3 regions of the Streptomyces sp. TRD_SC_5 genome follow, and region 3 is predicted to be linked to each of the others. Evidence: riboswitches for the same ligand, from Rfam matches in the RefSeq annotation. Region 3 holds a riboswitch; each other region holds the start of a gene.

Region 1 (4,497 bases), 2.3 Mb from region 3:
GCACGATCTTCACCGGCAAGAAGAACGGCAAGACGTACGTCTCCAAGGACCCGGTCCTGGTGGAGAAGGCGAAGAAGATCTTCGACAAGCAGACCGGCCGCTTCCTGCGCACCGAGGCGGGGCTCGGCCGGATCTACGTCGAGGCCAGGGCGTCCGGCAAGAAGTACGAGTCCGGCACCGAGGACAACTACCGGGTCCACGGCCTCACCGGCACCGACGCCAAGAACGTGTACGGCATCGCGCAGAAGCTCGCCCTGGACAAGAAGGACTTCCAGGGCATCAAGGAGGCCTACGAGTTCGATCCGGTGGCGGAGAAGTACATCACCGTCGACCCGATGAACGAGGCCCGCTGGTACCCGACGCTCACCACGCTGGGGGACGGCAAGGTCCTGTCGCTGTCCGGCCTGGACGAGATCGGCCAGATCGTCCCCGGCAAGGACGAGATCTACGACCCCGTCACGAAGAAGTGGGAGTACACCGGGGTCATCAGGAAGTTCCCGACGTACCCCGCGATCTTCCTGATGAACAACGGCAAGCTCTTCTACTCCGGCTCCAACGCCGGGTACGGGCCCGCCGACGAGGGCCGCGAGCCGGGCATCTGGGATCTGAAGACCAACAAGTTCAAGAAGATCCCCGGCCTCAGCGACCCGGACCGGATGGAGACCTCCGCGACCGTGCGGCTGCCTCCGGCCCAGGACGAGAAGTACATGGTCATCGGCGGCGGCGGCGTCGGCGAGTCCGAGAAGTCCAGCGAGAAGTCACGCCTGGTCGATCTCAAGGAGGCGAACCCGCGCTTCAAGGACGGCGACTCGCTCGACGAGGGCACCCGCTACCCGAGCGCGTCCCTGATGCCCGACGACTCCGTCCTGATCACCGGCGGCTCCAACGACTACCGGGGGCGCGGCGGCTCGGACATCCTCCAGGCGCGGCTGTACGACGCCAAGACCGGCAAGTACCGCCGGGTGGCAGACCCGGCCGTGGGCCGCAACTACCACTCGGGCTCGCTGCTGCTGCCCGACGGGCGCGTCATGATCTTCGGTTCCGACTCGCTGTACTCCGACAAGGCCAACACCCGGCCCGGCGTCTTCGAGCAGCGCATCGAGATCTACACGCCGCCGTACCTCTTCAGGGACGCTCGGCCGAAGCTCACCGGCGGCCCGAAGACCATCAAGCGGGGCGGTACGGCGACCTTCAAGTCGGCGCACGCCACGTCCATCAAGGACGCGAAGCTGATGCGGCCCAGCGCCGTCACGCACGTCACCGACGTCGACCAGCGCACGGTCGCGCTGGAGATGAAGAAGACGAAGGGCGGTATCTCGGTCACCGTGCCGAAGAACCGGGCGCTGGTCCCGTCCGGCTACTACATGCTGTTCGTGACGGACGACCAGGGCACACCGTCCGAGGGAGTCTGGATCGAGGTCCCGTAAGCCCGCGGGAACGGAAAGGGAGGGCCGCCCGGTGCCGGGCGGCCCTCCCTTCGCGTTCCCCGCGACCGCTACTTCTGCTTCGCGTTGCGGGCCAGTTCGAGCGCGTACTCCTCGTACCACTCGCCGGCCTTCGGACCGCCCTTGCAGTCGCCGTCCGACTCGCCGGGACGCTTGATCCACAGGAACGCGTCGACCAGGTCGTCGCCGGTCTTGGTCGTCGGCTTCTCACCGAGCGCGCGGCCCGGCGGATTGCACCAGTTCTCCGCGGGGTCGCCCCCGGTGTACGGACCGTTGCCGTTGCGGCTGGTGTCGATCACGAAGGGCTTGTTGCCGACCTTCGCCGAGACCTTCTTGCCGAAGTCCTTGCTGACCTCGGTGGTCTGGAAGTTGGAGACGTTGACCGAGAAGCCGTCCGCTTCCGCGATCCCCGCCCACTGGAGCGGCTCGAACAGCGAGTCGGGCGACTTCCAGCCCGCGTTTCCCGCGTCCAGGTAGACCTTCGCCTTCGGCTGCTGCTTGAGCCGCTCGATGGCGCCCTTGAGGAGGTCGTACCGCTCCTCGTGGAACTCCTCGGGCGTACACCCGTCGACCAGGTGCAGCAACGCGTCCGGCTCCAGGATCACGGTCGCCGGGCGGTCCCCGATGCCCTTGGCGACCTCCTCGACCCACGCGCGGTAGGCGTTGCCGTCGGCCGCGCCACCCTTCGAGAACTGCCCGCAGTCGCGGTGCGGGATGTTGTACATGACGAGCAAGGCGTCACGGTCGGCCTTCTCCGCCGCCTCCGTGTACCCCTTGGCCTGCGCCTCGGCGTTCTCCGGCAGGATCCACTCGGCGGCCGGCTGCTCGGCGATCTTCCTGATCAGGCCGGCCTTCTCGTCGTCGCCTTCCTTGGCGTACGCCGCGACCTGCTTCGCGGCGGTTCCTTCGGGATTGACCCAGTACGGATCGCTGCCCTTCGGCTGCTGCTTCACCGGCGGTTGGTCGCCTCCGTCGCCTCCGTCACCGCCGGATGACGAACAACCCGCCAGTAGCAGTGCGGCCCCCACAGCCCCCATCGCTGTCACCCGGAAATTCCTGCGCCTACGGCCGCTGTAACTGCCGTACATCCAATCCCCCTTGGCTGCACTGAATATATGAGGACCCCCCGGCCCCTCCCCGGACACATCCGGTCGAAACCATCCTGACACACCGGCCCGGCGCGAGGGCGCGGAAGGGTACGGGCACGGGTGCGCGAGGGCCGGTCGCCACGCCGTGACCTTGCGGTGACTTGGTGTCAAAATGACCCTGCGATCTTCCGTGCCTCCCGCGTCGACGCCGGGCTTCTCCCGCAGCCCGGGCATCCGCGGTCGAGGACCGGCCCGGTCGGCGGCCCCGGGGGGAGCGGGTCGCCGGCCGGGCCAGGTGAGCCGGTCCTGCGGGCAGCGGCAGGGGGCCTGTTGACAGTGCTCAGCCAGGCTGGGACTCTCCGGGAGACAACTCCACACACATCGAGGCGACGGTGGACAGGAACCCGGTGCGATCCCGGGACGGTCCCGCCACTGTGACCGTACGAGAGCCCAAGGCGGCTCCCGTACGGAAGTCAGGAACTGACCCGTCGTCCTCCTGAATTGGGGCGTGGAAACCCCAGAAGGAGGCTCACCGGTATGTCTCTGCACACTGCGCAGCACACCGACACCGCGGCGGTCGCGTCCGCCACGACCACCACCCGCGACTGGCTGATCATGGCCGCCGCGGCGATCATCGCCGTGATCGCGCTCTACGCGGTCTTCATGGACAACGGCACGGTCGTTTCCGCGACGGGCGACTACCTGCACGAGTTCTCTCACGACGGCCGGCACCTCTTCGGTGCCCCCTGCCACTGATCGGGGCCGTACGCACCATGTCAACACCTGTACTGCCCCTGCTCGGACGCGGGCTCGCGGCGGGCGGGGCGGCCGGTCTTGCCACCGGCCTCTTCTCGCTGCTCCTCGCCGAGCCCCTGATGGACCGGGCGATCCGCCTCGAAGAGGCACGTTCGGCCGCCGAGGAACACGCGCACGGGGCCGCCGCCACGGCCGTCCAGCACCACGAGGAACTGTTCTCCCGCTCCACCCAGCACTTCGGCCTGGTCGTCACGGCGGTCGTCGCGGGCCTCGCGCTGGGCGCCCTGTTCGCCCTCGCGTACGCCCTGGTGCACCGCCGTACGGGCCTCGGTGAACGGCCGTGGCCCCGCGCCCTGGCCTTCGGCGCGGCCGCCTTCGTGGCGGTCTCGCTGCTGCCCGGCCTGCGCTACCCCGCCAACCCGCCCGGTGTCGGAGACTCCGGCACCGTGTCCAACCGCCAAGGCCTGTGGGTGGCCGCCGTCGTGATCGGCGTCCTCGGCATGGCGCTGGCCTGGCAGGTGTACGTACGCCTCGCCGACCGGTCGGTCCCGGTGCGCCAGGTCGCGGTGGCCGTCACGGCCGTCGCCACGCTCGCGGTGCTCTTCGCACTGCCGGGCAACCCGGACGAGGTCCCGGTGGCGGCGACGCTGCTGTGGGACTTCCGGATCCTGTCGCTGGCGTCGCACGCGCTGCTGTGGGCGGTGTTCGCGGGGGTCTTCGGGGCGCTGGGCCTGCGGGCCGCGGCCCGCACGGCTCCGGCCGCCGCGCCGGTAGCGGCGTAGTGACAGCTGCTCAGCCCTTGCCCGTACCCGTCAGGTAGGCCGAGACGACGACGTTCGCCGTGTAGGTGCGGGCCTTCTTGTCGTACGTGCCCCCGCAGGTGATCAGGCGCAGTTCCGCCCGGTCGCTCTCGCGGGGGCCGTACACCTTCTGCGGGTCGAAGCGTTCGCGGGTGAAGACCTGAACGTCGTCGATGGTGAACTCCAGGCTCTCGCCACCGGCCCCCGTCACCCGGACCTTCTCGCCGGGGCGCGCGGCGCTCAGGCCGTAGAAGACGGCCGGTCTGCTCTCGGTGTCGACATGGCCGACGAGCAGGGCGACTCCCGCGGCGCCCGGCATGGCCCCGCCCTCGTACCAGCCGACCTTCGACGACTGGCGGTACGGCGGCGGATCGACGGCGCCCGACGTGTCGAGCCCACGGGGCACGA
Region 2 (4,497 bases), 3.5 Mb from region 3:
CTTGCTGCTCGCGATTGTGATCGTGACAGCTCTAGTGTTCGATTTCACGAACGGTTTCCACGACACCGCCAACGCGATGGCCACCACCATCTCGACCGGCGCCCTGAAGCCCAAGACGGCGGTGGCCATGTCCGCCGTGCTCAACCTGGTCGGCGCGTTCCTGTCCGTGGAGGTCGCCAAAACGATCTCCAGCGGCATCGTGACCGAAGACGGCATCACACCCGAAGTGATCTTCGCGGCGCTCGTCGGCGCCATCCTCTGGAACCTGATGACCTGGCTGATCGGCCTGCCGTCCAGTTCCTCGCACGCCCTCATGGGCGGTCTGATCGGTGCCACCATCGCCTCGGTCGGCGTCAGTGGTGTCAACGGCGGAACCGTCGTCACCAAGGTCCTGATCCCCGCGATCGCCGCCCCGCTCGTCGCCGGCCTCGCCGCGTACCTCGGCTCCCGGCTGACGTACCGGATCGGCAGGAACGCCGACCCGAAGGCCACCGCGAAGGGCTACCGCGCCGGGCAGATCACCTCGGCGGGCCTGGTCTCGCTGGCCCACGGCACCAACGACGCGCAGAAGACGATGGGCATCATCACGCTGGCGCTCGTCGCCGGCGGTGTCCTCGCCCCCGGCTCCAACCCCCCGATGTGGGTCATCATGTCCGCCGGTGTCGCCATCGCGCTGGGCACGTACCTGGGCGGCTGGCGCATCATCCGGACCATGGGCAAGGGCCTCACCGACCTCCAGCCGCAGCAGGGCTTCGCCGCCCAGACCAGCGCGGCCAGCGTCATCCTCGCCTCCTCCAACCTCGGCTTCTCCCTGTCGACCACGCATTCCTGCTCCGGCGCCGTGATGGGTGCGGGCCTGGGCCGCAAGGGCGGCGTGGTCCGCTGGTCCACCGCCACCCGGATGTTCGTCGCCTGGGGCCTGACGCTGCCGGCCGCCGGCCTGATCGCCGCGGGCTCGGAGTTCGTGACCAAGCAGGGCGACTGGGGCGTCGCGGTCGTCGCGGTCTTCCTGGTCGCCTCCTGCATCGCGATCTGGTTCATCTCCCGCCGCCAGGTGGTCGACCACACCAACGTCAACGACGTGGACGCGGAGGCCGAGCCCGCCGGTGTGGTCACGACCGCCATGGCAGCCGTCAGCGTGCCGCCCACGGCCGCGGCCCTCGCCGCCGAGGACCTCATGACCACCATCCCGGCCCCGGCCGGCAGCTCCGCCGAGCCGGCCCGCCCGGCCGCGGTGTAAGGACTAGGGACACATCACCATGAACATCGACTGGGTAGCTCTCGGCTCCGTATTCGGCGTGAGCCTCGTGGCGACCGTGGGACTGGTTGGCCTGTTCACCCTGGGCATCGTGGGTCTCTCCAAGCAGGAGAGCGCCTCCGCGCAGGGCGGCGGCTCCGCCGTCCTGGCCCGCACCGGCGCGTACACCTGCTTCGCGCTGTGCGCGGCGGCCGTGACGTACGGGATCTACCTGATCGTCGTCTGACGCGCCGGTAAGATCCTTCGCGAACCATTGCAGAAAGCGCCCCGCCGTCGGCCTTCAACAGCCGTCGGCGGGGCGCTTTCTGTGTGCCTCAGCACACTCTCCCGTCGCAGGTCAACGGCAAGTTGACGGCGTTCGCGGAGCGTGGTGGACTGCCGGAGCCGAATACGGCGGCACGAGAGGAAGCCCGGTGCGAATCCGGCGCGGTCCCGCCACTGTGACCGGGGAAGAGGAAGAGATCCCCGGGAGCCAGGAACTCTCACCGCCGGTCACGTCGAACCAGGGCGCGGACCCTGAGTGAGGACATACCGCCATGCCCGGCTGCCGTTCAGTCAGTCCTGCCCGTTCTGCCGGATCTGTCAGTCCTGACATCCCTGAGAGCACGACGCGTTCGCTTCGAGGCGCATCGGCCTGCTGAGCCATGCGTGCCGATCGCATCTTCGCGTACGGCGCCACCGCCGGCCTGATCGGCGACCTCGTCCTCGGTGATCCTCGCCGTGGGCATCCGGTCGCCGCGTTCGGGCGGGCCGCGGGCGCCGTCGAGTCCCTGCTGTGGCGTGACCACCGCGGGTGGGGCGCGGTGCACACCCTGGTGTGCGCCGGAGGCGCCGCCGGAGCCGCCGCGCTCGCTTCCCGCGCCGTACGCCGCTCCCCCGCCGCCGCGATCGCCCTGACCGCCGCCGCCACCTGGGCCGTCGTCGGAGGTACGTCGCTGGGCCGCGAGGCCCGTGCCGTGGGCAGCGCCCTGGAGGCCGGGGACATCGAGGTCGCCCGCGAACGCCTCCCCCACCTGTGCGGCCGCGACCCGCAGTCGCTGGACGCCCAGCAGATCGCCCGCGCCGTCGTCGAGTCCGTCGCCGAGAACACCTCGGACGCGGTCGTCGGCGCGCTGGTGTGGGGCGCGCTGGGCGGTGTGCCGGGGCTCGTGGCCTTCCGCGCCATCAACACACTTGACGCCATGGTGGGGCACAAATCCGCCAAATACCTGCGCTACGGCTGGGCTTCGGCCCGCCTCGACGACGTGGCCGGCTGGCCCGGGGCCCGGCTGACGGCCGCCCTGGCAGCGGTCGCGGCCGTCTCCGGGGGCGACCCTCGCGGTGCGGTGCGGGCCTGGCGTACGGACGCCTCGAAGCATCCGAGCCCCAACGCGGGCCCGGTGGAGGCGTCCTTCGCGGGCGCGCTCGGCGTACGGCTCGGCGGGACGCTCTCGTACGCGGGCCGGGTCGAGCACCGGCCCGTGCTCAACGCCGCCGGCCGGCCCGTCGGCGTACCGGACATCGAGCGGGCGGCGCGGCTGTCGCGGCGCGTCGGCGCGCTGGCTCTGGCGACGGCTGTCGTGGGGCGGCCGGCTTTCGGCGCGGTGCGACGCGGACTTGGTGCGCGCGGTGGGATACGTACTGGCATACGTGGTGGGAAGGGGCACGCGTGAGCGGTTCATTGGGGGGCGGTCTGCTCGTCGCGGGGACCACGTCCGACGCCGGCAAGAGCGTCGTGACGGCCGGCATCTGCCGGTGGCTCGTCCGCACGGGTGTGAAGGTCGCGCCGTTCAAGGCGCAGAACATGTCGCTGAACTCGTTCGTGACGCGCGAGGGCGCGGAGATCGGACGGGCGCAGGCCATGCAGGCGCAGGCGGCGCGCGTGGAGCCGACGGCGCTCATGAACCCCGTGCTGCTCAAGCCGGGCAGCGACCGCAGCAGCCAGGTGGTGCTGATGGGCAAGCCGGTGGGCGAGATGAGTGCCCGGGGCTACCACGGGGGGCGGCAGGAAGCGCTCCTCGGAACGGTGACGGACTGTCTGCGGGAATTGCGGGGCACGTATGACGCCGTGATCTGCGAGGGGGCGGGCAGTCCCGCCGAGATCAATCTGCGGCGTACGGACATCGTGAACATGGGCATCGCGCGAGCGGCCAGGTTCCCGGTGGTCGTCGTCGGCGACATCGACCGGGGCGGGGTGTTCGCTTCCTTCTTCGGTACGACCGCGCTGCTGAGCCGGGAGGACCAGGAGCTGGTGGCCGGTTATCTGGTCAACAAGTTCCGGGGTGACGTGTCGCTCCTCGAGCCCGGTCTCGACATGCTGGAAGGGCTCACGGGGCGGCGTACGTACGGCGTCCTGCCCTTCGCGCACGGCCTCGGCATCGACGAGGAGGACGGACTGCGGGTCTCGCTTCGGGGAGCCGTACGGGAGTCGGTCGTCGCGCCGCCGGTCGGGGACGACGTGCTGCGGGTCGCCGTGTGCGCCGTACCGCTCATGTCGAACTTCACGGATGTCGACGCGCTCGCCGCCGAACCGGGTGTCGTCGTGCGGTTCGTGGACCGCGCCGAGGAGCTTGTCGACGCCGATCTCGTCATCGTGCCGGGGACGCGCGGGACCGTGAAGGCGCTGGAGTGGCTGCGCGAGCGCGGGCTGGCCGGCGCGCTGGCGCGGCGGGCGGCACAGGGCCGTCCCGTGCTCGGTATCTGCGGTGGTTTCCAGCTGCTGGGCGAACGCATCGAGGACGATGTCGAGTCGAAGGCGGGGGCGGTCGACGGGCTGGGGCTGCTGCCGGTGCGTGTGCGGTTCGCGGTCGAGAAGACGCTGGCGCGGCCGGTCGGCAGCGCGCTGGGCGAGCCCGTCGAGGGGTACGAGATCCATCACGGGGTCGCCGAAGTACTGGGCGGTGACCCCTTTCTGGACGGCTGCCGGGTGGGATCCGTCTGGGGCACCCACTGGCACGGCTCGCTGGAGAGTGACGCGTTCCGGCGGGCGTTCCTGCGCGAAGTCGCGGCTGCTGCCGGGCGCCGCTTCGTACCGGCCCCCGACACCTCGTTCGAGGCGCTGCGCGAGGAGCAGCTCGACCGCCTCGGCGACCTCATCGAAGAACACGCGGATACGGACGCGCTGCTGCGGCTCATCGAGTCTGGCGCGCCCTCAGGACTTCCCTTCATCGCACCTGGAGCGCCCGCATGAGCACTGAGCACACCGAGAGCACGGAGAACACCGTGCTGTTGCTGTCCACCGCCGATACGGACCTGCTGGC
Region 3 (4,497 bases):
GGGATCCAGTGCGCGAGGTTCAGGTTGTGCGTACGACGCGCCTCCTCACCCGTGTTGTCGCGCAGCTCCAGGAACTCCTCGATGTCCGCGTGCCACGTCTCCAGGTAGACGCAGGCGGCGCCCTTGCGGCGGCCGCCCTGGTTGACGGCGGCGACCGACGAGTCGAGGGTGCGCAGGAAGGGGACGATGCCGTTCGAGTGACCGTTGGTGCCGCGGATCAGGGAGCCGCGGGCGCGGATGCGGGAGTACGAGAGGCCGATGCCGCCCGCGTGCTTCGAGAGACGCGCGACCTCGTGGTAGCGGCCGTAGATCGAGTCGAGCTCGTCGAGCGGCGAGTCCAGCAGGTAGCAGGAGGACATCTGCGGGTGGCGCGTACCGGAGTTGAAGAGCGTCGGGGACGACGGCAGGTAGTCGAGGCGGCTCATCAGGCGGTACAGCGCGGCGACCTCGTCGGCGGCCGCGGCGGACTCGTCCTTGGCGAGACCGGACGCCACGCGCAGCATGAAGTGCTGCGGGGTCTCGATCACCTGACGGGTGATCGGGTGGCGCAGGAGGTAGCGGCTGTAGACCGTGCGCAGGCCGAAGTAGCCGAAGCGGTCGTCGGCGGCCGGGTCGATCAGCGCGTCGAGGCGGACCGTGTGGGCGGCCACGAAGTCGGCCGTACGGTCGGCGATCAGGCCCTCGCGGTGGCCGACGGAGACCGACTCGGAGAAGGTACGGACGCCCTGCGTCGCCGCCTCGTCCCGGATCGTGCGGGTCAGGAGGCGGGCTGCGAGGCGGGAGTACGCCGGGTCCTCGGAGATCAGCCCGGCGGCGGCGTCGGTGGCGAGGCCCCGCAGCTCGGCCGCGTCCGACGCCGCGTTGCGGCCGCGCAGGGCGGCGGCGGCGACTCTGCCCGGGTCGGTGTCGGGGAGGTCGACGGTCAGGTCGGTGAGGGTCCGCAGGAGTGCGGTCCCGGCTCCGGGTCCGTCGGACGACTCCGTCGATTCCGTGGCAGTTGCCGGATCGGCTGGCGCGATGGTCACGGGGTGCTCTCCCTCGCTCGGCTCGGGGCCGGCGGGAGGAGGAGTGGGGGCGTACGGGCATGCGTCACCCTTGAAGGGCGGCACACCGCGTAGCGTCCACCGGCCCAACCGCGAGGCCCGGACGTGTCGGTATCCGGTTCGGTCGAGCCGGATACGCCGTCGGCAGGTCGTCGGACTCCTGGGTGCACGAATGCGCACCAATCACACCGTTGCGGGACAGTTCCGGATTCACACCGGATTTCCCTGCGGCGACAGCGAGCATGAGCATACATGTGGGGGCGGTTGGATGAGGCAGCCCCCACATGTTGTGTCGCACGGGAAGAGTGACTGCGGCTGTCACAGGGCTCCGCTATCGTCGTGAGCACAAGGAGGTACGCCCCATGTCAGCGATCGACGACCGGCCCCACCTGCTCCCCGAAGAGTTCGACGAGGCCACGCGCATACTGGCCCGCACGACCGAGGGTGTGCGGCTGGAGCTCATCGACGGGAGGCTGAGGAGCAGGGTTGTGCCGGACGGGGACCACGGGCGGATCATCGAGTGGCTGACGCGCATCTGTCTGCAGTCACGGCCCGAACTGTGGCTCTACCCGGGCCAGGGACTGAAGGTGCAGGCCTACCGCAAGGGCCGAGCCCGGCCCGACGGTTCCCTCGCGCCCAGCGGTGCGTTCGTCGGCCAGGGCGAGTGGGCCGACACCGAGCAGGTGCTGATGGTCGTCGAGGTCACCTCGTACGACACCGACACCGACCAGCGCGACCGGGTGGAAAAGCCCCGCGCGTACGCCGAGACGGGCATCCCGGTCTATCTGCTGATCGACCGGGACACCTGCGAGGTGACGGTCTACAGCGAGCCCGACGGCGTCCGGTACGAGAACGCGCACACCGTCCCGTTCGGCAAGCCCGTCGCGCTGCCGGCCCCGGTCGAACTGACCCTGGAGACCGAAGCCCTGAAGGAGTGGGTGCGCTGACGGCGACGGCCGTCGCATCCCGTGGATGTGACGGCCCGTGCTGGGCGGCGCCCGGTGTGTGCGGCAGCCCTCGCGGATGACGTGCTCGTGGCCGGCTCAGAGCCGGCGCTCCATCTGCTCCACGGCGTTCTTGGCCTGGAGGAGGTCGGCTCCCGTGATTTCGCGGTAGCTCTTGATCGCCGGGATCTTCTTGCCCTCCTGGAGGAGCGCGACGACCTTCTCCATCTCCGGGTCGGTGTGGCTGATGCCCAGGCTGTCGAGGATCAGGTCGATCTTGGCTTCGAGGCGTGCGATCTGGCGTCCGGTGCGCTTGATCCGGCTGTCGGCGACGGAGCCGGTGAGCACGACGAGGATGACGAGGGCGACCAGGGCGAGAAACAGAGTGTGCGTGTCCATGATCGGCGATCCTAGGCGGTACGGCGGCGCCGGATTCCCCTGCTGAGGCGCCCCTTTGCCGCCACCCGGCCTCCGCACGGCAACGGGCCGCCGCCTCCCCCAGGGGAGACGGCGGCCCGTACGAGGCGCCGCTCAGCAGCAGCGGAAGCCCTCGCGGGGGTCCGCCTCGCGGGCGTCCGTGCGGCTGCGTTCGAACTCGCGGCGGGTCATGACCGGCGCTTGGGGGTCGCAGGACCTCGCGTGGGCCACGTACCGGTCGTACGTGGCTTCGCCGGTCAGCTCGCGGACGTACCAGCGGATGCGGCCCGCCGCGCGGCGTACGTCCGTCAGAGTCATTCGGAGGTCCCTGTCCCGGCCGGCGCGGCGTCCGCGGTGTCCTTGCGGATGCCGCCCTCCGGGCCGACGCCGGCCGCGACCAGCTCGGCCTTCTCCTCCTTGGTCGCGATGATCGACGCGGGGGCGACAATCCTGGACTCGACGTACGGCGCCTCGTGGAGCCGCACGGTCTCGGGAGCGCGGACCGCCTTCATGCAGACCCGGCCGGCGTCCGCCAGTACGACCACGATGAGGATCGCGAAGAGCGCGCACAGCACGCCGTCGACCGTCGAGTTGGTGACGACGGTCTGCATCTGGTCCATGTTCTTGGCGGGCGGCAGCACCTGGCCCGCGTCGATGCCGGCCTGGTACTTGTCGCGCTGGGCGAAGAAGCCGACCTTCACGTCGTCCGAGAAGATCTTCTGCCAGCTGGCGGTGAGTGTGACCGCCACGTCCCAGGCGAGCGGCACCGCCGTCACCCAGGCCCACTTCAGGCGGCCGGACTTGACGAGCAGTACGGTGCAGACGGCGAGCGCGACGGCGGCGAGCAGCTGGTTCGCGATGCCGAACAGCGGGAAGAGCTGGTTGATGCCGCCGAGCGGGTCGTGCACGCCGACCCACAGGAAGTAGCCCCAGCCGCCGACGACGACCGCGCTGGCGAACCAGACGCCCGGCTTCCAGCTGACCTGGCGGAACGGCTTGTAGACGTTGCCGAGCATGTCCTGAAGCATGAAGCGGCCGACACGGGTGCCCGCGTCCACCGTCGTCAGGATGAACAGCGCCTCGAACATGATCGCGAAGTGGTACCAGAACGCCTTCATGGCCGTGCCGCCGACCACCGCCGAGAAGATCTCCGCCATGCCGAGCGCGAACGTCGGCGCGCCACCGGTGCGCGACTGCAGGCTCGCCTCCTCGACGTCCTTGGCCGCCTGGGTGAGCGCCTCGGGAGAGATGGAGAAGCCGAGGTTTCTCACCGCTTCGGACGCGGACTGGACGGTGTCCCCCATCACGCCGGCGGGTGAGTTGATAGCGAAGTACAGGCCCGGGTCGATGATGGAGGCGGTGATCATCGCCATGACCGCGACGAACGACTCGGTCAGCATCGCGCCGTAACCGATCATCCGGATCTGCGTCTCCTTCTGGACCATCTTCGGCGTGGTGCCCGAAGAGACCAGGGAGTGGAAGCCGGACAGCGCGCCGCAGGCGATGGTGATGAAGACGAACGGGAACATCGAGCCGGCGAAGACGGGGCCCGTGCCGCTGGTCGCGAATTCCGTGACCGCGGGCATCTTCATCGTCGGCAGGGCGATGAAGACGCCGACCGCGAGCAGCCCGATCGTGCCGACCTTCATGAAGGTGGAGAGGTAGTCGCGCGGGGCCAGCAGCAGCCACACCGGGAGGACCGAGGCGAGGAAGCCGTAGATGATCATCCAGATGACGAGCGTGCCCGGCTCCAGCGTGAAGGTGTCCGCCCACGAGGACTCCGCGACCCAGCCGCCCGAGACGATCGCGAGCAGCAGCAGCGCGACGCCGATGACGGAGACCTCGCTGACCCGGCCCGGACGCAGTACGCGCAGGTAGACGCCCATGAAGAGGGCGATCGGGATCGTCATGCCGATGGAGAAGACGCCCCACGGGGAGTGCGCGAGCGCGTTCACGATGACCAGGGCGAGCACCGCGAGCAGGATGATCATGATGGCGAAGACGGCGACCAGGGCGGCCGCGCCGCCGAAGGGCCCGATCTCGTCACGCGCTATCTGGCCGAGCGAACGGCCGTCGCGGCGGGTGGAGAAGAA

Evidence for each region. A riboswitch is a leader RNA that binds a small molecule or an ion and turns the genes downstream of it on or off. The one in region 3 is predicted to bind cobalamin.
Region 1: linked by a shared signal. The riboswitch ahead of AC1P0E_RS11960 (CbtB domain-containing protein) and the one ahead of AC1P0E_RS22880 (ribonucleoside-diphosphate reductase subunit alpha) in region 3 are both predicted to bind cobalamin.
Region 2: linked by a shared signal. The riboswitch ahead of AC1P0E_RS06805 (cobalamin biosynthesis protein) and the one ahead of AC1P0E_RS22880 (ribonucleoside-diphosphate reductase subunit alpha) in region 3 are both predicted to bind cobalamin.

What each region holds. Positions count from the first base shown of each region.
Region 1 is NZ_JBWZZS010000001.1:2,606,940-2,611,436, forward strand. It holds gene glxA (radical copper oxidase GlxA) at 1-1,427, shown strand, start outside; gene AC1P0E_RS11955 (glycoside hydrolase family 6 protein) at 1,496-2,533, opposite strand; cobalamin riboswitch at 2,867-3,036, shown strand; gene AC1P0E_RS11960 (CbtB domain-containing protein) at 3,071-3,289, shown strand; gene AC1P0E_RS11965 (CbtA family protein) at 3,307-4,071, shown strand; gene AC1P0E_RS11970 (class F sortase) at 4,082-4,497, opposite strand, start outside.
Region 2 is NZ_JBWZZS010000001.1:1,449,194-1,453,690, forward strand. It holds gene AC1P0E_RS06795 (inorganic phosphate transporter) at 1-1,240, shown strand, start outside; gene AC1P0E_RS06800 (hypothetical protein) at 1,260-1,484, shown strand; cobalamin riboswitch at 1,613-1,759, shown strand; gene AC1P0E_RS06805 (cobalamin biosynthesis protein) at 1,903-2,910, shown strand; gene AC1P0E_RS06810 (cobyric acid synthase) at 2,919-4,427, shown strand; gene cobN (cobaltochelatase subunit CobN) at 4,424-4,497, shown strand, end outside.
Region 3 is NZ_JBWZZS010000001.1:4,949,056-4,953,552, forward strand. It holds gene AC1P0E_RS22880 (ribonucleoside-diphosphate reductase subunit alpha) at 1-1,025, opposite strand, end outside; cobalamin riboswitch at 1,170-1,293, opposite strand; gene AC1P0E_RS22885 (Uma2 family endonuclease) at 1,406-1,990, shown strand; gene AC1P0E_RS22890 (hypothetical protein) at 2,087-2,386, opposite strand; gene AC1P0E_RS22895 (YbdD/YjiX family protein) at 2,519-2,722, opposite strand; gene AC1P0E_RS22900 (carbon starvation CstA family protein) at 2,719-4,497, opposite strand, start outside.